4 regions of the Marinobacter sp. CP1 genome follow, and region 4 is predicted to be linked to each of the others. Evidence: predicted binding sites of a transcription regulator. Region 4 holds the regulator's gene; each other region holds the start of a gene.
The links. The regulator sigma-54, encoded in region 4, starts transcription at its own class of promoters, with help from an activator protein. The targets are predictions, from matches to a motif close to ANTGGCATNNANNTTGCTNT.
Positions count from the first base shown of each region.

Region 1: flgA (flagellar basal body P-ring formation chaperone FlgA) is a predicted target of sigma-54. The motif match lies at 1,587-1,606, and genes of this name have one in related genera.
Region 2: ACP86_RS01725 (flagellar hook-length control protein FliK) is a predicted target of sigma-54. The motif match lies at 2,133-2,152, and genes of this name have one in related genera.
Region 3: flgB (flagellar basal body rod protein FlgB) is a predicted target of sigma-54. The motif match lies at 1,794-1,813, and genes of this name have one in related genera.

Region 1 covers NZ_CP011929.1:4,068,823-4,073,031, reverse strand. The annotation lists gene ACP86_RS18735 (CheR family methyltransferase) at 1-591, opposite strand, end outside; gene ACP86_RS18730 (chemotaxis protein CheV) at 629-1,558, opposite strand; gene flgA (flagellar basal body P-ring formation chaperone FlgA) at 1,747-2,448, shown strand; gene flgM (flagellar biosynthesis anti-sigma factor FlgM) at 2,622-2,948, shown strand; gene ACP86_RS18715 (flagella synthesis protein FlgN) at 2,956-3,426, shown strand; gene ACP86_RS18710 (hypothetical protein) at 3,465-4,209, opposite strand, start outside.
Region 2 covers NZ_CP011929.1:369,370-373,578, forward strand. The annotation lists gene fliM (flagellar motor switch protein FliM) at 1-139, opposite strand, end outside; gene fliL (flagellar basal body-associated protein FliL) at 176-685, opposite strand; gene ACP86_RS01725 (flagellar hook-length control protein FliK) at 851-2,041, opposite strand; gene ACP86_RS01730 (Hpt domain-containing protein) at 2,195-2,542, opposite strand; gene ACP86_RS01735 (PP2C family protein-serine/threonine phosphatase) at 2,535-4,209, opposite strand, start outside.
Region 3 covers NZ_CP011929.1:3,981,363-3,985,571, reverse strand. The annotation lists gene ACP86_RS18365 (flagellar hook protein FlgE) at 1-121, opposite strand, end outside; gene ACP86_RS18360 (flagellar hook assembly protein FlgD) at 149-826, opposite strand; gene flgC (flagellar basal body rod protein FlgC) at 845-1,294, opposite strand; gene flgB (flagellar basal body rod protein FlgB) at 1,329-1,727, opposite strand; gene ACP86_RS18345 (nitroreductase family protein) at 1,966-2,517, opposite strand; gene ACP86_RS18340 (Mpo1-like protein) at 2,673-2,984, shown strand; gene ACP86_RS18335 (adenylate/guanylate cyclase domain-containing protein) at 2,986-4,209, shown strand, end outside.
Region 4 covers NZ_CP011929.1:547,167-551,375, reverse strand. The annotation lists gene rapZ (RNase adapter RapZ) at 1-460, opposite strand, end outside; gene ptsN (PTS IIA-like nitrogen regulatory protein PtsN) at 489-959, opposite strand; gene hpf (ribosome hibernation promoting factor) at 1,047-1,355, opposite strand; gene ACP86_RS02580 (RNA polymerase factor sigma-54) at 1,457-2,983, opposite strand; gene lptB (LPS export ABC transporter ATP-binding protein) at 3,135-3,860, opposite strand; gene lptA (lipopolysaccharide transport periplasmic protein LptA) at 3,838-4,209, opposite strand, start outside.

The DNA of each region.
Region 1 (4,209 bases), 1.2 Mb from region 4:
CTCCACCATGCTCTTGATCTGGGGTTTGATCTGCCAGCCACCGTTCAGGGACGGCGTGAAAAACTGCTTCTGGCGCTCTGGCGAGAGCCCCCGACCAATGGCAAGCATTTCATACTCGCCCTTGCGAGCCACATCAAGAACGCTTTTGGAGATATCCGTCGCGGTGATCTTTACATCCCGCAGCTTCCCGGGCCTCGCCCGCCGAAACTCCTCGACGATCATGGCAATCGAATACGGCTCCTGGCCGGTTGAGCAGGCCGCAGACCAGATACGCAAAGGCTGCATCGAGTTGCGCTCTGCGAATTCGGGAAGCAGTTTCTCCTGAAGAATCCGGAAAGGGTGATTGTCACGGAACCACAGGGTTTCATTGGTTGTCATCGCATCGATGACAGTCTCTTTCAGACCGCCCCGCCCGGGGCGCTTAAGGCGCTCGAGCAGTTCACCCAGGGTATTCAGGCTGTTCTCTTCAAGAATCCTGCGCAACCGGCTTTTGACCAGGTACTGTTTATTATCGCCCAGTAAAATCCCACAGGCATCCTGCAGGAACGATTTGAAGGCTTCATATTCCTGTGGCGTTATTTCCGCTTTCATTGGGTCTCTGTTCTGAGTGAATCTTTGAGCGGCTCCATCAACCCTGGTCGATGATTTCCATCACCCGCTCTGCCAGCTCGTCCGGACTGAACTTTGCCATAAAGTCGTCGGCCCCGACCTTCTTTACCATGGCCTGGTTGAACACACCGCTGAGTGAGGTGTGAAGCATAACAAACATATCCGAAAGCGCCGGGTCCTCTTTCACCTTGGTGACGAGGGTGTAGCCATCCATTTCAGGCATCTCCACGTCCGAGATGATCAGGGAGAAGTGATCCTTGGCCCGGGAACCATCCGCAGTGATTTCCTTCAGATGTTCAATAGCCTGCTTGCCGTCGTTTTTCAGCACCACTTCCATGCCAATTGCGGTGAGACACCGCTGTATCTGGCGCCGGGCCACGGATGAATCATCGACCACCAGCACGGGCAGATGCCCCGGTACCCTATCCGCGCTCTTACTCAGAACGGCTTCGGTTACGTCCTCCCCAAGCGGAGAAACTTCTGAAAGAATCTTCTCTACATCAATGATTTCGATAAGCTTATCATCAATTTTCGTGACAGCGGTAAGATAGACATCCTTGCCGGCCCCTTTGGGTGGAGGCAGGATTTCTTCCCAGTTCATGTTCATGATTCGCTCGACACCGCTCACCAGGAAACCCTGCGTTTTGCGATTGTATTCAGTGATGATGACGAAGCTGGTGGAGAGCTCTTCTTGCGGGATACCGGGCAGACCGATTGCCATGCTCAGATCGATAATGGGGATAGTCTCACCCCGGCTATGGGCTACGCCTCGAACAACCGGCCGGCTGTTGGGCAGGGAGAACAGCTTCGGACACTGCAGAACCTCTTTCACCTTGAACACGTTGATCCCGTAGATCTGACGCCCCCTGAGACGGAAAAGAAGCAGCTCTAGGCGGTTCTTTCCGACCATCTGAGTGCGCTGGTTGACACTGTCCAAAACCCCTGCCATTTCGATTCTCCTGGCTTGCCGGAATTACAACGGCATATATCTTGCTGTTCACTGAATAATAGCCTGATCGACGGAAACCCGTCATATCAGGGGTGGGTCAGCCCATTTAACGGCCACTTTTACCGAATCCTTAGCCTGATTCGGGCTTTTCTGCCCTGTTGTTGACAGCATAGGACAAACTGATACGTATGCGCATCACGAATTTCGCCCTACTACTGCTAATGTCTGGCCTGAGCACGCCGCTCCTTGCTGGAACGACAGCTGAACAGATTCAGAAAGCAACCCTGGCGTTTCTGGACAGCTTTGCGTCTGAACAGGCCGAGCATGGCTACACCGTTTCCTTCGAACCCGGTTCCATCGACAGCCGCCTCGCTCTCGCCGAGTGCGAAAAGCCTTTGAGTGTAGAGTTCAGCGGGGATCCATGGAAAAGCACCAGCCCGTCGTTGCAGGTAGCCTGCGAAGGAACCCGCCCATGGCGAATGTTTGTTACCGCTTCAGTCTCTATCCATGGGCCAGCCCTGGTGGCAGCGAGGCCACTCACACGTGGAGAGCGAATAACCGAAGGGCTGCTTGCGAAGCAGTCTGTTGAAATCAATTCATCCAGACGTGGCGTGATTACCGACTCGAAGCAGGCGATTGGCATGGAAGTGCGGCGCGCAGTGAATGCCGGATCGCTCGTTACACCAGACATGCTTTCGGCCCCGAATGCGGTCGAACGAGGCGATCATGTTATCATCACCGCCAAAACCGGTGGATTTTCAGTACGTTCCCGGGGCAAAGCCCTGGCAAGCGCCAGCGTTGGCGAACAGGTTCTGGTTGAGAATCTGCGCTCATCGCGCACGATAAGAGCCAGCGTTGTCGCGCCGGGCCACGTGGAGATTCCGATGTGAGCCGCGTGCGGCAGAGGCTTGCCGGAGCGGCAAGTGAATGCCGCAAAACCGGTCGTAAAAGCAGATGAAAAAAAGTGCTAAAAGTACTAAAGGTTTTCGCGGCGCCGCCGTTAAGAAGACATAAACTCGAGTAAGCGCCGCATTCGTGGCGCGACAGGCAAGCAGGTACAGATATGTCAGTTGACTTAAATGGAATTGGCCCCGGCCAGGTCAACACCCAGAGAACCACGGCCGACAAAAGCTCCGGCGCACAGAATACCCAGCCGGCATCCAACGAACAGGCGAAGACACAGGCCCAGGGGGCCCGTGGTGAGAACGTCAGCCTGAGCAATCAGGCAAAGAATCTGAAGCAGCTCGAACAAAAGCTGGGCGATTATCCGGAAATGGATGACGACCGCATCGAGCAGATCCGTTCCGCCCTCGAAAATGGCACGTACAAGATTGACGCCGAGAAGCTGGCCCAGAAAATGCTTGAGATGGATGAAAGCATTTTCGGGTGAGTAGACCATGGCCGCAATTGATGATTTGAAGACCCTTCTTTCCCAGGATATCAGCCAGCTTGAAACACTGGCTGACGTTCTCGGCAAGGAAAAGACCTGCCTTGCGAATTCCGACCTCCGCCAGCTGGACGCCCTGACCAGAGAGAAGAACGATCTCCTCGGTGCAGTCCGCGAACGCGCCAAACAGAAAATCCGAACGCTCGTACAAATGGGATATCGCCCCGAAAGTGGCGAGCCTTCCCGCTTTATTCGCAGCGCCGGATTCTCGGATCTCTTCGAACTCTGGCAGGAAGCGGACCAGAAGCTGCGAACCTGTCAGACGCTGAACCAGACCAACGGTCGCGTAATCAGCCACTTGCAAAAGCGTTTGTCGAGGCTCACAGATATTTTCCGCGGCGCCACCGGCCAGCAAAAGCTGTACGGTGCACAGGGTCAGCAGACCACGGTATCAAGCAGCACGGTGCTCGCCAGCGCCTGAGCCCGGACGCATGGCTCTGCCGAGCCATGCTTTCCACTTCATCGGGTGTAGATGGTCATCTGGGAGTCGGGATGAAACCGGATGTCGTGAATGCTCACGTTGCCCATTGAAGCTCCCTGGCCTCCCGTAACCCGTATATTGTCCATCCGAATTTCCTCGATGCGCTCAGGGAACGCCAGCATCAGGGCGCCATCTTCTCTTACCCGATAACGTGGCTCCCCTTCACGATAATGCACACCGGAAATGCTGAGATCTGAATCCAGGAAGTTCAGAACCGGCACGAAGATATTGGCGGAAAGCTTGAGACCTTCAATAACATCTGCGGATGCCTCGGAGCCCTGCTCCCCATTTCCTGCGGGGTTCTCCGCCATCTTGCTGACAATACCAATGCGCTGCAGCAAGGTCGGATCGCCCTGACCGGAAATCGCCGCCAGCTCGGCTTCGCTCATGGGGGCAAGATTGCCTCTGTCATAAAGTTCGCCGGCTTCCAGTATTGCCTGTGACGCCTCGGCCGAATTGCTGGCCGCAAAGGTTACCAGGGGCTGGAATGGCAGCGTGACCGCTGTTACCAGGGCGGCAGCGTTGCGATAGCGGGACTGGTGCTTGAGGACACGGTGCAGCTCCTTCTCGCTGATCCAGCCCGCCTGGATAAATACCTCACCCAGGCGCTGTCCCGATTCGCGCTGAAGCCTGAGGCCTTCGTTAACCTGCCCCTCAGACAGATACCCACGATTGATAAGCAATCGCCCGAGGCGTGATTTCTCTTCAAATCCCTGACGGATT
Region 2 (4,209 bases), 180 kb from region 4:
CCCGAACGATGCGGTCCTGACTGGCAAGGTCGTAGTTCTTTATGCCGGTATCGTCAGTCTCTTCATAGGTATCAATGTCACCGTCATCCACCCCGTGGAGGAGGGCATCGATTTCATCCTGTGACAACAAGTCCTGCATACGTAGTCCTGCCCGTGAAGTACCTTGGCCCGTGCGCTATTGCACGACAAAATTTCTGAATAACACCCGTTTGATGGCGGGCTCGCCTTCCTGCTCCAGAACCTGATTCACCGTGGTCAGCATCCGCTCGGCCAGGCCACTGCGGCCCTCGGGCGTCTGCAGCTCGTTGAAGTTACTGCTACCAAGGACTGTCACCAGCTGGCTTCGAATGAGAGGCATGTGCAGCTTGGCAGCTTCAAGCGCCTGTGGATCGGTGGACTCCAGCGCCAGATAAGCCTGGGCGTAGCGTTGGCGACCCTCAGCCTGAACCGTGGTAACGATGGCTTTTTCCATCTGGTAGTAGCTGCTGGGAATAAAGGTTTCCTCTGCAACCTCGGTTGCGTCACCCTCTTCCTCCCCCATGCCCGGAAGACCGCCGCCCAGGAACCACAGGGTACCCACCACAGACAGCACAATGGCCAGGATCACCACCACAACCAGCATGATGATCAGTTTCAGTTTTCCCTTCTTGGCAGGAGCCGCTTCAGATTCGTTATTTTCAGCCATAATGTTCGCTTTGCCAGAAATCCGTCACGGGGAGCAATTTTCCGCGACTTTTCAGGATTGGATGCAAAGGGCGGGCCAGAACACCCAACCTTCCCGTTCAGAACAGCAGTTTAGCGTTGCCGGGAAGGATGGGCAAAGGAGATTGGAAGAGAATATCGAAGGGTATCAGGCGAAGATGTCTACTTCGCCTTTCCAGCTGAGATCAAGGCTGCCGGAGCTGATGCCTTCATCGTCCTGATCGCCAGCGACCAGCGATGCCGAACCGCCACCGGAGCCATTATCGTTTCCGGTGCCCTGCTCGCCGGTCTGCTGGCGAGGCGAATCGGAAACATCGAAGCCTGCCAACGACATTCCCTGCTCACCCAGCATATCCCTGAGCCGGTGGGAATGCAGTTCAAGCTGGTCACGGACCACGGGATTGGCCGAATGGACCGTAATACTCGCCTGCTCGTTCTGCACCCGGACCTTGACCTCCATGGGGCCCATGTCCGGTGGTGTCAGGTGGATTTCGGCAACCGACATGTTACGGGCAGTCAGCCAGCTGAGCTTGCCCACCAGTTTGTCGCCCCACTCTGCATGGCCTACCGGCACATCAATGGACGTAGCATAACCTCGTAATGGCGCAGCGTTCTCGGCCGTCAGTTTTGCTGCCCCATTGGCATTATTGGCCGCTTGCTGGGACACCAGATCCATGGCGGACTGGAAGCGGCCAGAATTGATCAACGAGCCGGAATCCGCATTGCGGCCGGAGTCGGTGAGCACTGAGGCCTTCATGACATCTGTCAGTGTCGCATCGCCGGAAACACCGCCGGATCCGGACTGAGCTTTCTGACCCGAGGCCCCTGTGAGAAGGCCACTGAACAATCCGGCAACGGAATTCGCTTGGCCCGAAACACCGTTGGCAGCATTGACGCCGACTCCCGGCATTGTAGCTGACATGGCGGACTCACCGGCACCTCCGGCTTTTGGATTCAGCCAGGACTGCAACTCGACAAAGGTAAGGGGAAGCGCCGTCGGCTCTGATTTGCCATCACCTGCTACAGCGGCCCAGTCCGCGTCCTGTGATTCAGCATCCGTGGCAGCGTTGGCTTTTTCGCCACCCTTTGGATCAGCGTTCGCGTTTGCTTCCGTTTTCGTCTCTGAAGGTGTGTCCCGGGCCGCCCGGGATTCATCGGCAGATCTGGCCTCAGCGGCCCGATCCGCCTTCTGGCGATCGAGCCGCTTTTGCTCAGCCTGGGAGACAGAGTCGAAATCGCTTTTCCTGTCAGCCGGATCTCGGCTGGCTCCGGATTTTGACGGGCCGGGATCTTGTTGCGTCCCGGGCGCGGGGGTTTGGGGAAGAACCATCTGGGCCATGGCAACCTCTTGCCGCTTTTATCGCATTGTCGCCCTCACCTTGCCGGACTTGGCCGGTGCATGGGCGGTTAATCCACTCAATGCGAAGGACAAAGCAATTGTGATGCCAGCGCACACCTGCTTCGCCTGACAAACGGCCTGAATAGACCTGATTCACCCCACCATCAAGCCATCCAGGCCTGCGATTACCTGTTCGAATTCCCGGGCGATGTCATCCAGTAATCCCGAGGCATCGTCCAGCCGGGATTCCTTTCCTGCGATTTCCGCCCTCAGGCAGAGATCGCCAAGTCGTGGGGCGCCAATATTGATACAACTGCCCTTGAAGCTATGGGCCGTCTTGGCAAAGGCGTCACTATCGTCAGCCCTCAGGGCTTCTTGCAATCCCCGAATCCTGTCGCGGGAATCTGCAACATAGGTCTGTATCAGCACTTCGAATTCGTCCTCCATGACGTCTCGAAGCTCAGCCAGTGCCTCCTCGTCCAGGTGTGGTTTATCAGTCATCTCGATTCTCCGCTGTACGGGCGAACTGCCAATCGTAGACAATTTCAACATGATTGCCCTGTTCATGAAACCTGATGGTCTCCGCCAGACGTTTCAACAGCAGCAGGCCCCGCCCTGCATAGCGCCCGCTCATGGTTGGGGAATTACCGGGGGCCACGCTGGGATGATTGTGAAAATCAAACCCTTGGCCGCTGTCCTCACAGATAACACGAAGCCGACCTCCATCCGGTTTCAGGGAATGGTGCAGTGTGAACCGGATGTAGTGACCCTCCACGTTGGCCAGGCGCCGATTGCGCTCCGCGTAGTAGCGGCCAAAGCCCTCCGGTGAGTGCTTCCATTCTGACGGGAGTTCCAGAACACCGTGCTCCAGCGCGTTGTTGTAGAGTTCCGCCAGCAGGGTATAGATTTCGCCGCTCTTCCGTCGAAGACCCGGCACCTCCATACAGATATGAAGCAACAGAGGCAGGGGACTGAACTCTCCGAGGGTCCTTTCCCGGATTTCATAGCTGCAGCGCCATTCCGCCGGCCCGGCAAGAGCAGACGGTGCGGCACGATCTGGCAGGGTAGCCAGCCCCGCCTCGTCCATCATTTCCAGACAACAGAGCGTCAGGTCATCGCCATCCTCAAAGTTGCCGGTGAACCGGTGAACCGCGGACATCATGGCATCGAACGGATGGTCCCCATCGTCCAGCCGGTCAAGCGTGCCGGTAACGCCCTGCTCACCGAACACGTTGCCGGCGCTGTCGGCAGATTCCAGAAAGCCGTCGGTCATCATCAGCACTCTGTCGCCAGGGGCGGCACCAACCCTCTCGAAATCGGCATTGAACTGATCTGGTGCAAGGATACCGAGGGGAAGATGCCGCGATGGCAATGCCAGGAGTTCTCCGGTGGTCCGGATCAGCCAGCCATCCGGCAGACCGCCGTTCCAGATCTGCAACTGATTAAGTTTGAAATCCGCCTCAATCATGGCGCCACAGCAGAACATGCCCGTCGGCAGAATCCGTTTGAGTTTCTGGTTGATCTCGCGCAACACGTCCTGGCCGTTAAAACCCTTATTGGCCATGCCGTAGAAGATCTCGGCTACAGGCATGGCGCCGATGGCAGCCGGCAGACCATGGCCGGTGAAATCCCCCATGAAGATCAGCATCCCGCCCGCCGGCCGGGGCGAGGCAAACAACACATCACCATTGAAAATGGACAGGGGCGAAGCGTGATAACGAATATTGGAGGCATCCAGGCAGCCGGAATGAGCCACGTTATCGAAGACCCGTTTGGCGATTTCCTGCTCTTCGGTAAGTTGTCGGTTGCGCTCACGAATGAGATCCCGCTGATCCGAGAGGGTCCGGTGCATCAATCGCATTCGGTTGAAAGCCTTGATCTTGGCTTCAATGATGATCCGGTTATAGGGCTTTCCCAGGAAGTCATCGCCACCGGCCTCCAGACATCGGGCCAGGGCACCGGCTTCAGACAGGGAGGTCAGGAAAATCAGGGGGACCAGCCGTTCGCCAGCCAGGAGCTTGATCTGACGGGCCGCTTCCATGCCATCCATGACAGGCATCAGGGCGTCCAGCAGCACCAGATCCGGCGCCTCCCGCTGGAAAACAGAGACCGCGTCCAGTCCGTTTGCAACATCAAGGACTTCGTGCCCCAGTCGCTTCAGCAGTGTT
Region 3 (4,209 bases), 1.3 Mb from region 4:
CGCCGAACTGGGCCTTGCTGCCTTTGAACCCCACGGTGCTGGCGTTGGCAATATTGTTACCGGTGACGTCCAGATCCACCGATGCCGCGCGAAGACCACTCAAACCCGTATTAAATCCCATGGCTCACCTCTTGGTGTTTCACCGGTATCAGTTAATTTGTTTTACATCAGACAGGGCGATGGAGCCCATGCCTGCGAGATTCAGGGTAATGGAGCCGCCCTGACCCAGGGACACGCTGTCAACATTGGCACTTACCATCGTACCCAACTGCTGCGGTCCATCCGGGTAGGAAGCATCGGCTACAATCCGGTAGGAGCCCGGCGGCAAGGGATTGCCGTTGCCGTCCTGGCCATCCCAGCGGAATGAGGTCACACCCGCCGGACTACTACCCATATCAATCTGTCGTACCAGCTCACCATTCTGTCCCTGGATCGAAAGCCGGAGCCCACCGGTCGAGGCCGGCAATTCAATAGTGCCGCTGATCTCACCATCCGCACCCAGAATCCCGATCTGGGAAGGGGCAAGCACGGTTTTGCCGACCATGGCAGAGGCCTGCAGCGCCTGGCTGGAACGGAACTGACCCACCACATCCTCAACCGTACCGGAAAGGTTCTGCATTTCCTCCAGCGAGCTGAACTGGGCCAGTTGGGAGATGAATTCACCGTTGTCCTGGGGTTCCAGCGGGTTCTGGTTCTTCAGCTGGGCCAGCATCAGTTCCATGAACTCGTTCCGACCCAACTCGCTGGTGCCCTGGCCGCCATTCTGTTGCTTCAGCTGGTACTGGCTCAGAACATCCGACGCGTCTGTTGCATTTACTGCAGTCATGTTGTGCTCCTCACCCTGTTACTGCTGACCGAGAGTCAGAATGCGCTGCATCATGGACTTGGCTGTGTTCATGACATCCACATTCATCTGGAAACTTCTGGACGACGACATCATGTCCGCCATCTCTTCAACCACATTCACATTGGGGTAGTAGACGTAGCCGTCCTCGTTGGCCGCCGGGTGATGGGGCTCGTAGCGCATCTGCAGCTCCGCATCACTTTCGACAATACCGTCAACCCTCACGCCGGCGCCCGGCCCCTCATCGGCAGCCATGGGCAAGCCTCCCTGCCCGGGATTCATCAGAGACTGCTGAATCGCCGAGAAAACCGGCTTCCTGGCGCGATAGGTTTCCCCCGTGCTGGAACTTGCCGTTTCTGCATTGGCAATGTTGGACGCGGTTGTATTCAGCCGCAGTGATTGCGCGGTCATGCCGGAACCGGCGATGTCAAAAATGCTGCCCAGTGACATGAAAATTCTCCTTCGCTAATCCTGTGACTGCGGCTTATTCGCCCTTGAGGGCTTTGGTCAAACCGCTGAACTTGCTGTTCAAAAACTGGAAGCTGGCCTGGAAATCCATGGCGTTGCGCATAAACCGGGTCTGCTCCTGCTGGGCGTCTACCGTATTGCCGTCAACCGACGGCTGATGGGGAACCCGATACATCAAATCGCTTTCCGACGCCGATGGCGAGGTATCCATGTGCGCGTCATGGGTTTTGGCCATCTGGAATCCGCTGACCTGCTCCTGGGCCTTCTGCATCATGGCCTGGAAATCCAGATCCCGCGCCTTGAAACCCGGGGTGTCGGCGTTTGCCAGGTTGTTTGCCAGAACTTCGGCACGTTTAACCCGCGCTTCAACCGCGTGTTGATGAATGCCCAGAGCCGAATCAAACGTAATTGCCATGTTGCCTCCCGAAAACTGCACTGGTATGCCGAGCTGTTTTTGCCGGCTGTGCTCTTTGACAGGACTAAAGCAAGCTGAATGCCAGATTTATGGTCAGGTGTTAATTTGTCAGGAAACCCAGTGTTGGCAGGCCCTGCAGAGAATCCGAGTAGCGGTTACGGGAAAGGAGAAAGGAAAAGGGCAAGAAAAAGCGGCAAGCTGCTTCCCCCGGCAGAAGCCGGGGGTATTCAACAAGGTCTCAGGGCCAATGACTCACAAACTCGTCCACCGCCGGTCTGGGCACAGACGGCTTGGATGCCGAGACCGTACCGGTGTAGAGAAAGCCAACAATCTGTTCATGCTCTTCCAGGCCCAACCCCTGGTGAACCGAGGAGTGGTAGGCAACGCCGCCTGTTCTCCACATCACGCCGAAACCGGCATCCTGAAGGGCAAGCTCAACAAAACTCATGCCGGCAGCTGCCGACATGACCTGCTCGATTTCCGGTACTTTGGGATGCGTCCTCGGCGACGCGATACCAACTATGACCATGGGTGCGCGAAGGGGGGCACGCCGGAGCTTCTCGATTTCTTTCTCATCGCTGTTATTGGCACAGGTGGACGCAAACAGCTCTCCCAGGGCTTCAAGGCCTTTACCCTCGATCACCAGATAGCGCCAGGGCCTGAGCAGTGCATGGTCCGGTGCACGCGCCGCGCAGGAAAAGGCCCTTTCGAGGGTTGTCGAATCCGGCGCGGGTGATTCCAGCCTCGGTTCAGAGGAGCGGTTCAGGAGGAAATCGGTAACTGCGGTCATATCTGCTCGCTGTTTAAAGACTGTTGAAATATAGGTACGAACACAATTCATGGCTGTGAATTGTGGGTTCTACGTAATGCTGTTAACCTTTAGTCGTAGTCGGGTCTACCAACAATTATAAATGACGCGGTCGTACAACGTTGAGTGGCAACACAATGAGCAACCAGCAAACCTTCAATAACTTTTCCGAATTTTATCCGTACTACCTCGAAGAGCACAGCGACGTCACCTGTCGCCGTTTGCATTTCGCTGGAAGTCTCCTGGTCCTGATAGTCGCCGTATGGGCTCTGGCTTCGGGCAAGCTGTTGTGGCTTCTGGCCTTGCCGGTCATAGGCTATGGCTTTGCGTGGGTTGGTCATTTCAAGTTTGAAAAAAATCGCCCCGCTACCTTCAAATATCCACTGTACAGCCTTATGGGTGACTGGGTCATGTTCCGCGACATGCTCATTGGCAGGATCCGTTTCTGAAATGATGAGTGCCCCGGCAGACCTGCGTAATGCCAGTAGCTCAGCTGGCAGAGCCCTCTCGTCCGAGGCGGCGGGCAACCCGATCGCCATTCCCCCGATGCCCGATTACAATGGCCGGGTACTGGCATACACCTCAACCGCCGCCATTATCGTAACCGGCGTTCTCCAGGGCGCCTTTCCGCAATGGCTTCTCTGGCTGGTTGCCGGGGCCCTCACCTGGCCCCACATCGCCCATGCCCTGACTCGCCGCACTTTCCTCAGGAATTCGCCACGCATCCGTCAGAAAATGCTGATATTTGATTGCGTGGTTGGTGGCGCTTTCATTGGTTGCATCGGGCTGATCGTCATCCCCTCCCTCGCCGTTGCACTGATGCTGATGTTCAGTTGCCTGATTGTTGGTGGTATCCGTCAGTGGGTCCTGGGCACCGGCTTCATGGCGGCCTCCATTGCGGGGGCGGTTGCGATCGTCGGCCCGGCAGACGGACCACACTCGCCCCTGCTGACCAGCATCGTGTCGATTTTATCCACCGGGCTTTATATTTGCGTTACGGCTTACTATTCCCACCAGCAGGCACGGGCGTTGATGCTGGCAAAGACCCAGATCCAGAACCAGCGGGAGCAGTCCATCGCGCTTTCACACAAACTGTCCAAATATCTCTCGCCTCAAGTCTGGCAGTCGATCTTCACCGGTGAGCGGGACGTGAGACTGGAAACCCAGCGCAAGAAACTGGCGGTGTTTTTCTCTGACATCAAAGGCTTCACCGAATTGTCTGAGGAAATGGAACCCGAAGCACTGACCGAACTGCTGAATCACTACTTCAATGAAATGTCGGAAGTTGCTCTCAAGTATGGCGGCACCATCGACAAGTTCGTTGGTGATTCCATCATGGTGTTCTTTGGCGATCCAACCAGCCGTGGCCAGAGGGAGGACGCATTTGCCTGTGTCTCCATGGCCATCGAGATGCGCAAGCATATGAAAATCATGCGGCAGAAATGGCGCAGCCAGGGCATCAAGACCCCGCTGGAAATCCGCATGGGAATAAGCACCGGTTATACAACGGTTGGTAACTTTGGCGCCGAGAACCGGATGGATTACACGATTATCGGCAAGGAAGTAAACCTGGCCAGCCGGCTTGAGTCCCTGGCGGAGCCGGGCGAAATCCTCGTTTCCTACGAAACCTTCGCGCTGATCAAGGACAAGATCATGTGCAGAGACAAGGGCGAG
Region 4 (4,209 bases):
CCATGTCCCGCAGCTCGTACATGGACATGCCGGTGGTATTTACGTAAAGATCGGAAAGCTTGGAGAGGGGCTCCAGCAGTTTCTTCTCGCTGGTAATGGCTTCCCGGAGAGAGGTCCTGTCGTCACTCAACGGATGCTTTCTGCGGGTGGCGTGAAAACGCTGCAGAAGCGACTGCTCGTCGGCGTCCAGGAAGATGATTTCAACGGTAACCCCGGTTTCCTGGAGGCGCCGGTAGATCTCCTCGAAATTGGCCAGCTCGCCGGAAAGGTTCCGCGCATCGATACTGACGGCCATCTTGCCCAGTCGACCAGGCCTGGTCTGGCTGGCGGCTTCCCGTGTGAGGGGGAAGAGCAGGCCAATAGGAAGATTGTCGATGCAATAAAACCCGAGGTCCTCCAGCACATGAAGTGCGGTACTCTTGCCCGAACCGGACCTGCCACTGACGATAATCAGCTTCATGACCACCTTACCTCCACTGCAGTGAATATCAGCCGCCTGAGGCGGTCATGCGCTGGTACAGCGTGCTGGCGTCCTCGGATTGCCGGAGGCGATCACAGAACGACCGCTCATTGAACTTTTCAGCCAGTTGGCTGAGCAGCTCCAGGTGTTCGCTCGTTGCTTCCTTCGGGACGATCAGGGCGAAAATCAGATCCACCGGCTGATTGTCGATAGCATCGAATTCGACGCTTTCTTCCAGCGTCATCAGCACGCCCACCACGTGATCAAGTCCTTCCAGACGGCAGTGGGGAATGGCGATTCCCTGGCCAATGCCGGTGCTGCCCAGGCGCTCGCGGGAAATCAGGTTGTTGAAGAGCTGGGTCTCGCTGAGCGTGTTGTCCTGATGGTTTATCTGCTCGGCAATAAACTCCAGGGCCCGTTTCTTGCTGGACGCAGCTACCCTGCAGAGGGTGAGCTCCGGAGCAAGAATGTTCTCTATGGTCAGGGATGTGTCGCTCATGGATCGACTGCGTTTCCGTTAAAAAAAAGGCTGCGACACGTTACTCATGTCGCAGCTCGATTAGATGAATTGCATGAAAACAGTCAGTTAGCGAGAGCCGTTTCCGTGCATCCGGTCTACATTCTTTTCCTTGTGCTTGAGGATCTGACGGTCAAGCTTGTCGATCAGGGCATCGATGGCTGCGTACATATCCTCATTTTCTGCCTTTGCGTGAATCTCACCACCAACCACATGCAACGTGGCTTCCGCAATCTGGCGCACCTTTTCCACTTCCAGGGTCACCTGGCAGTTACTGATGTGGTCAAAGTGACGCTCGAGCTTCTCGAACTTCTCTGAAACATAATCCTTCAGTGCGGGAGTCAGTTCTACGTGATGGCCTGAAATATTGAGTTGCATAGGCGTCTCCTGTTGTCATCGTGCCGGCTCCCGGGAGCCGGTCTGGGTGCTGGCGCATTATGCGCCGGCGAATACGGTGTTGCGTCCCGGCCCCCGGGTATTCAGACCAGCCGCTTGCGCTCGTTGGACGGCGGAATGTGCATGGCCTCCCGGTACTTGGCAACGGTGCGTCGCGCAACCTTGATACCCTGTTCCCCTAGCATGGCTGCAATTTTGCTGTCGCTCAACGGCTTTTTGGGCGTTTCCGCCGCAATCAGCTTCTTGATCATCGCGCGTATGGCCGTGGAGGAGCATTCTCCACCCTCGTCAGTGCTGACATGGCTGGAGAAGAAGTACTTCAGCTCGAAAATGCCACGGGGGGTATGCATGTATTTCTGGGTGGTTACCCGTGAAATGGTCGATTCATGCATCTCTACCGCCTGGGCGATGTCTGAAAGAATCAACGGTTTCATGGCTTCTTCACCGTGATCCAGGAATCCCTGCTGGTGCTCGACAATACGGGTCGCGACTTTCAGCAAGGTCTCATTGCGGCTCTGCAGGCTCTTGATGAACCACTTGGCCTCCTGCAACTGGTCGCGCAGGTAGGTGTTGTCTGCGCTGCTGTCCGCACGCCTTATAAGTGAAGCATAGCTGGCATTGACCCGGATGCGCGGTGCAATTTCAGGATTCAGCTCAACACGCCAGCGGCCATTGTGTTTGCGAACGATCACGTCCGGAATCACATAATCGGGTTCGGCCCGGTCAATGACATCGCCCGGCCGCGGATTCAGGCCGGTGATCAGCGCCAGGACATCCCGCAACTGGTCTTCTTTCAGGCGGCTGCGGCGCAGCAACTGGGCGTAATCGCGGTTGCCCAGCAGGTTGATGTAATGGGTAATTACAAGGCGTGCCTGGGCCAGCCAGGGTGTTTCCGGCGGCAGCTGGTTGAGCTGGATCAGCAGGCATTCCTGTAGGTCCCGGGCAAACACGCCGGGCGGATCAAAGTGTTGCAGGCGGTGAAGCACGGCTTCCACTTCATCCAGTTCAAGGGGGTCTTCATCGTTCTCATCCAGCAGTCCGGCGTGGATTTCCTCCAGCGGGCTGGTGATATAGCCCCGTTCGTCCACTGCATCCATCAGGGCATGGGCAATGGCCTGGTCCCGTTCACTGAGGGGCGTCAGATTGAGCTGCCATTCCAGGTGATCCTGAAGCGTTTCGGTCGGGGAATTACGGGTTTCGAAATCGTGATCGTTTTCGTCGTCGTTGCGGGCTGCCGGCGCTGGTGCGGACTGGTAGATGTCGTCCCAGGCGGTATCAACCGGCAGATCGTCCGGAATGTTGTCAGGAATCTCGTTCTCCGAGGACCAGTCCGGGCCGTTCTCGGATTCATCCCAGTCGCTGGCCGGTTCCGGGGCAGCTTCAGCGGCGGACTCGGTGGCGTTGGCCTCGCGCTCGTCGTTTTCGCTGGCTGCGTCGGTCTGGTCATCGTCCTCGGAGGTCTCCAGCATGGGGTTGGATTCCAGTGCCTGCTGGATTTCCTGCTGGAGGTCGAGAGTGGAGAGCTGGAGAAGCCGGATCGCCTGTTGCAGCTGGGGCGTCATGGTCAGGCTTTGACCCAGCTTTAACTGTAAGGAGGCTTTCATAACCATGGTTCAGGATCCGTCACTCATCAGCGCGTTGTGTCATAAGTCGTGAAAAAATCTTTATATGCCGGTTACTTGCCGTGATTTTAATTTACCCTAGCAAGTTCTTTGCCGAGTTTACTTGCTACAGATCATCAAAACAATCAGCCATTGGGTGTCAGAGTCTGAATTCGTCGCCGAGATAGACTTCCTTGACCTGCTGGTTGGCCAGGATGGCGTCGGCATTGCCGGAGGCGATGATGTGGCCGCCGGAAACAATGTAGGCATTCTCGCAGATGTCCAGGGTCTCACGCACGTTGTGGTCGGTGATCAAAACGCCAATGCCTTTGTCCCGAAGGTGCCGGATGATGTGTTTGATGTCACTGACGGATATGGGGTCCACACCGGCGAAGGGTTCATCCAGCAGGATAAAAGCCGGCTCCATGGCCAGTGCCCGGGCAATCTCCACCCGTCGGCGTTCACCGCCGGACAATGCCATGCCAACACTGTCCCGGATATGGGTGATGTGGAATTCTTCCAATAAACCCTCGAGCTTCTTCTCCCGCTCTGCCTTGCCCAGCCCCGGCCGGGTTTCGAGGATGGCCATGATGTTGTCGCGTACGGACAGTTTGCGGAAGACCGAGGCTTCCTGGGGCAGGTAACCGATGCCCTGGCGGGCCCGACCATGCATGGGCAGGGGGGTGATATCCCGGCTGTCGATCGTGATCCGCCCGCGATCAGCGGGGACGAGCCCAACGATCATATAGAAGCAGGTGGTTTTCCCGGCACCGTTGGGACCAAGCAGCCCGACAATTTCCCCACTGCGGATTTCCAGGGAAACGTCGATCACCACTTTTTTCTGTTTGTAACTCTTTGCCAGGTTACTGGCTCTCAGAACTGCCATCGGATCCCTGTCTGTCTGTACTGCGTGGCTGAATCACCATCTCTACCCGGCCGCTGCCCTCGCCGGTGTCTGCGCCGCCCTCAGCGGTGACAACCCGGCCGACGGTATCATAATGAATGACATCACCCCGGAACAGGTTGCCATTCTGCTCGATGACTGCTTCCCGTTCAAAGGTCAGCTGGCTGTCGGTGGCAGACCAGGTAATGTTCAGGGCACGGGCATCGGTTTCGCCTTCCCCCTCGCGCGCCGGTTGACGGTATATAGCGGGCGTACCAGAGGCTTCGATCCGGCTCAGGCCGTCCTCGGTCCGGTACAGGACGACCCGCTCGGCAGTCAGGCGGGTATTGCC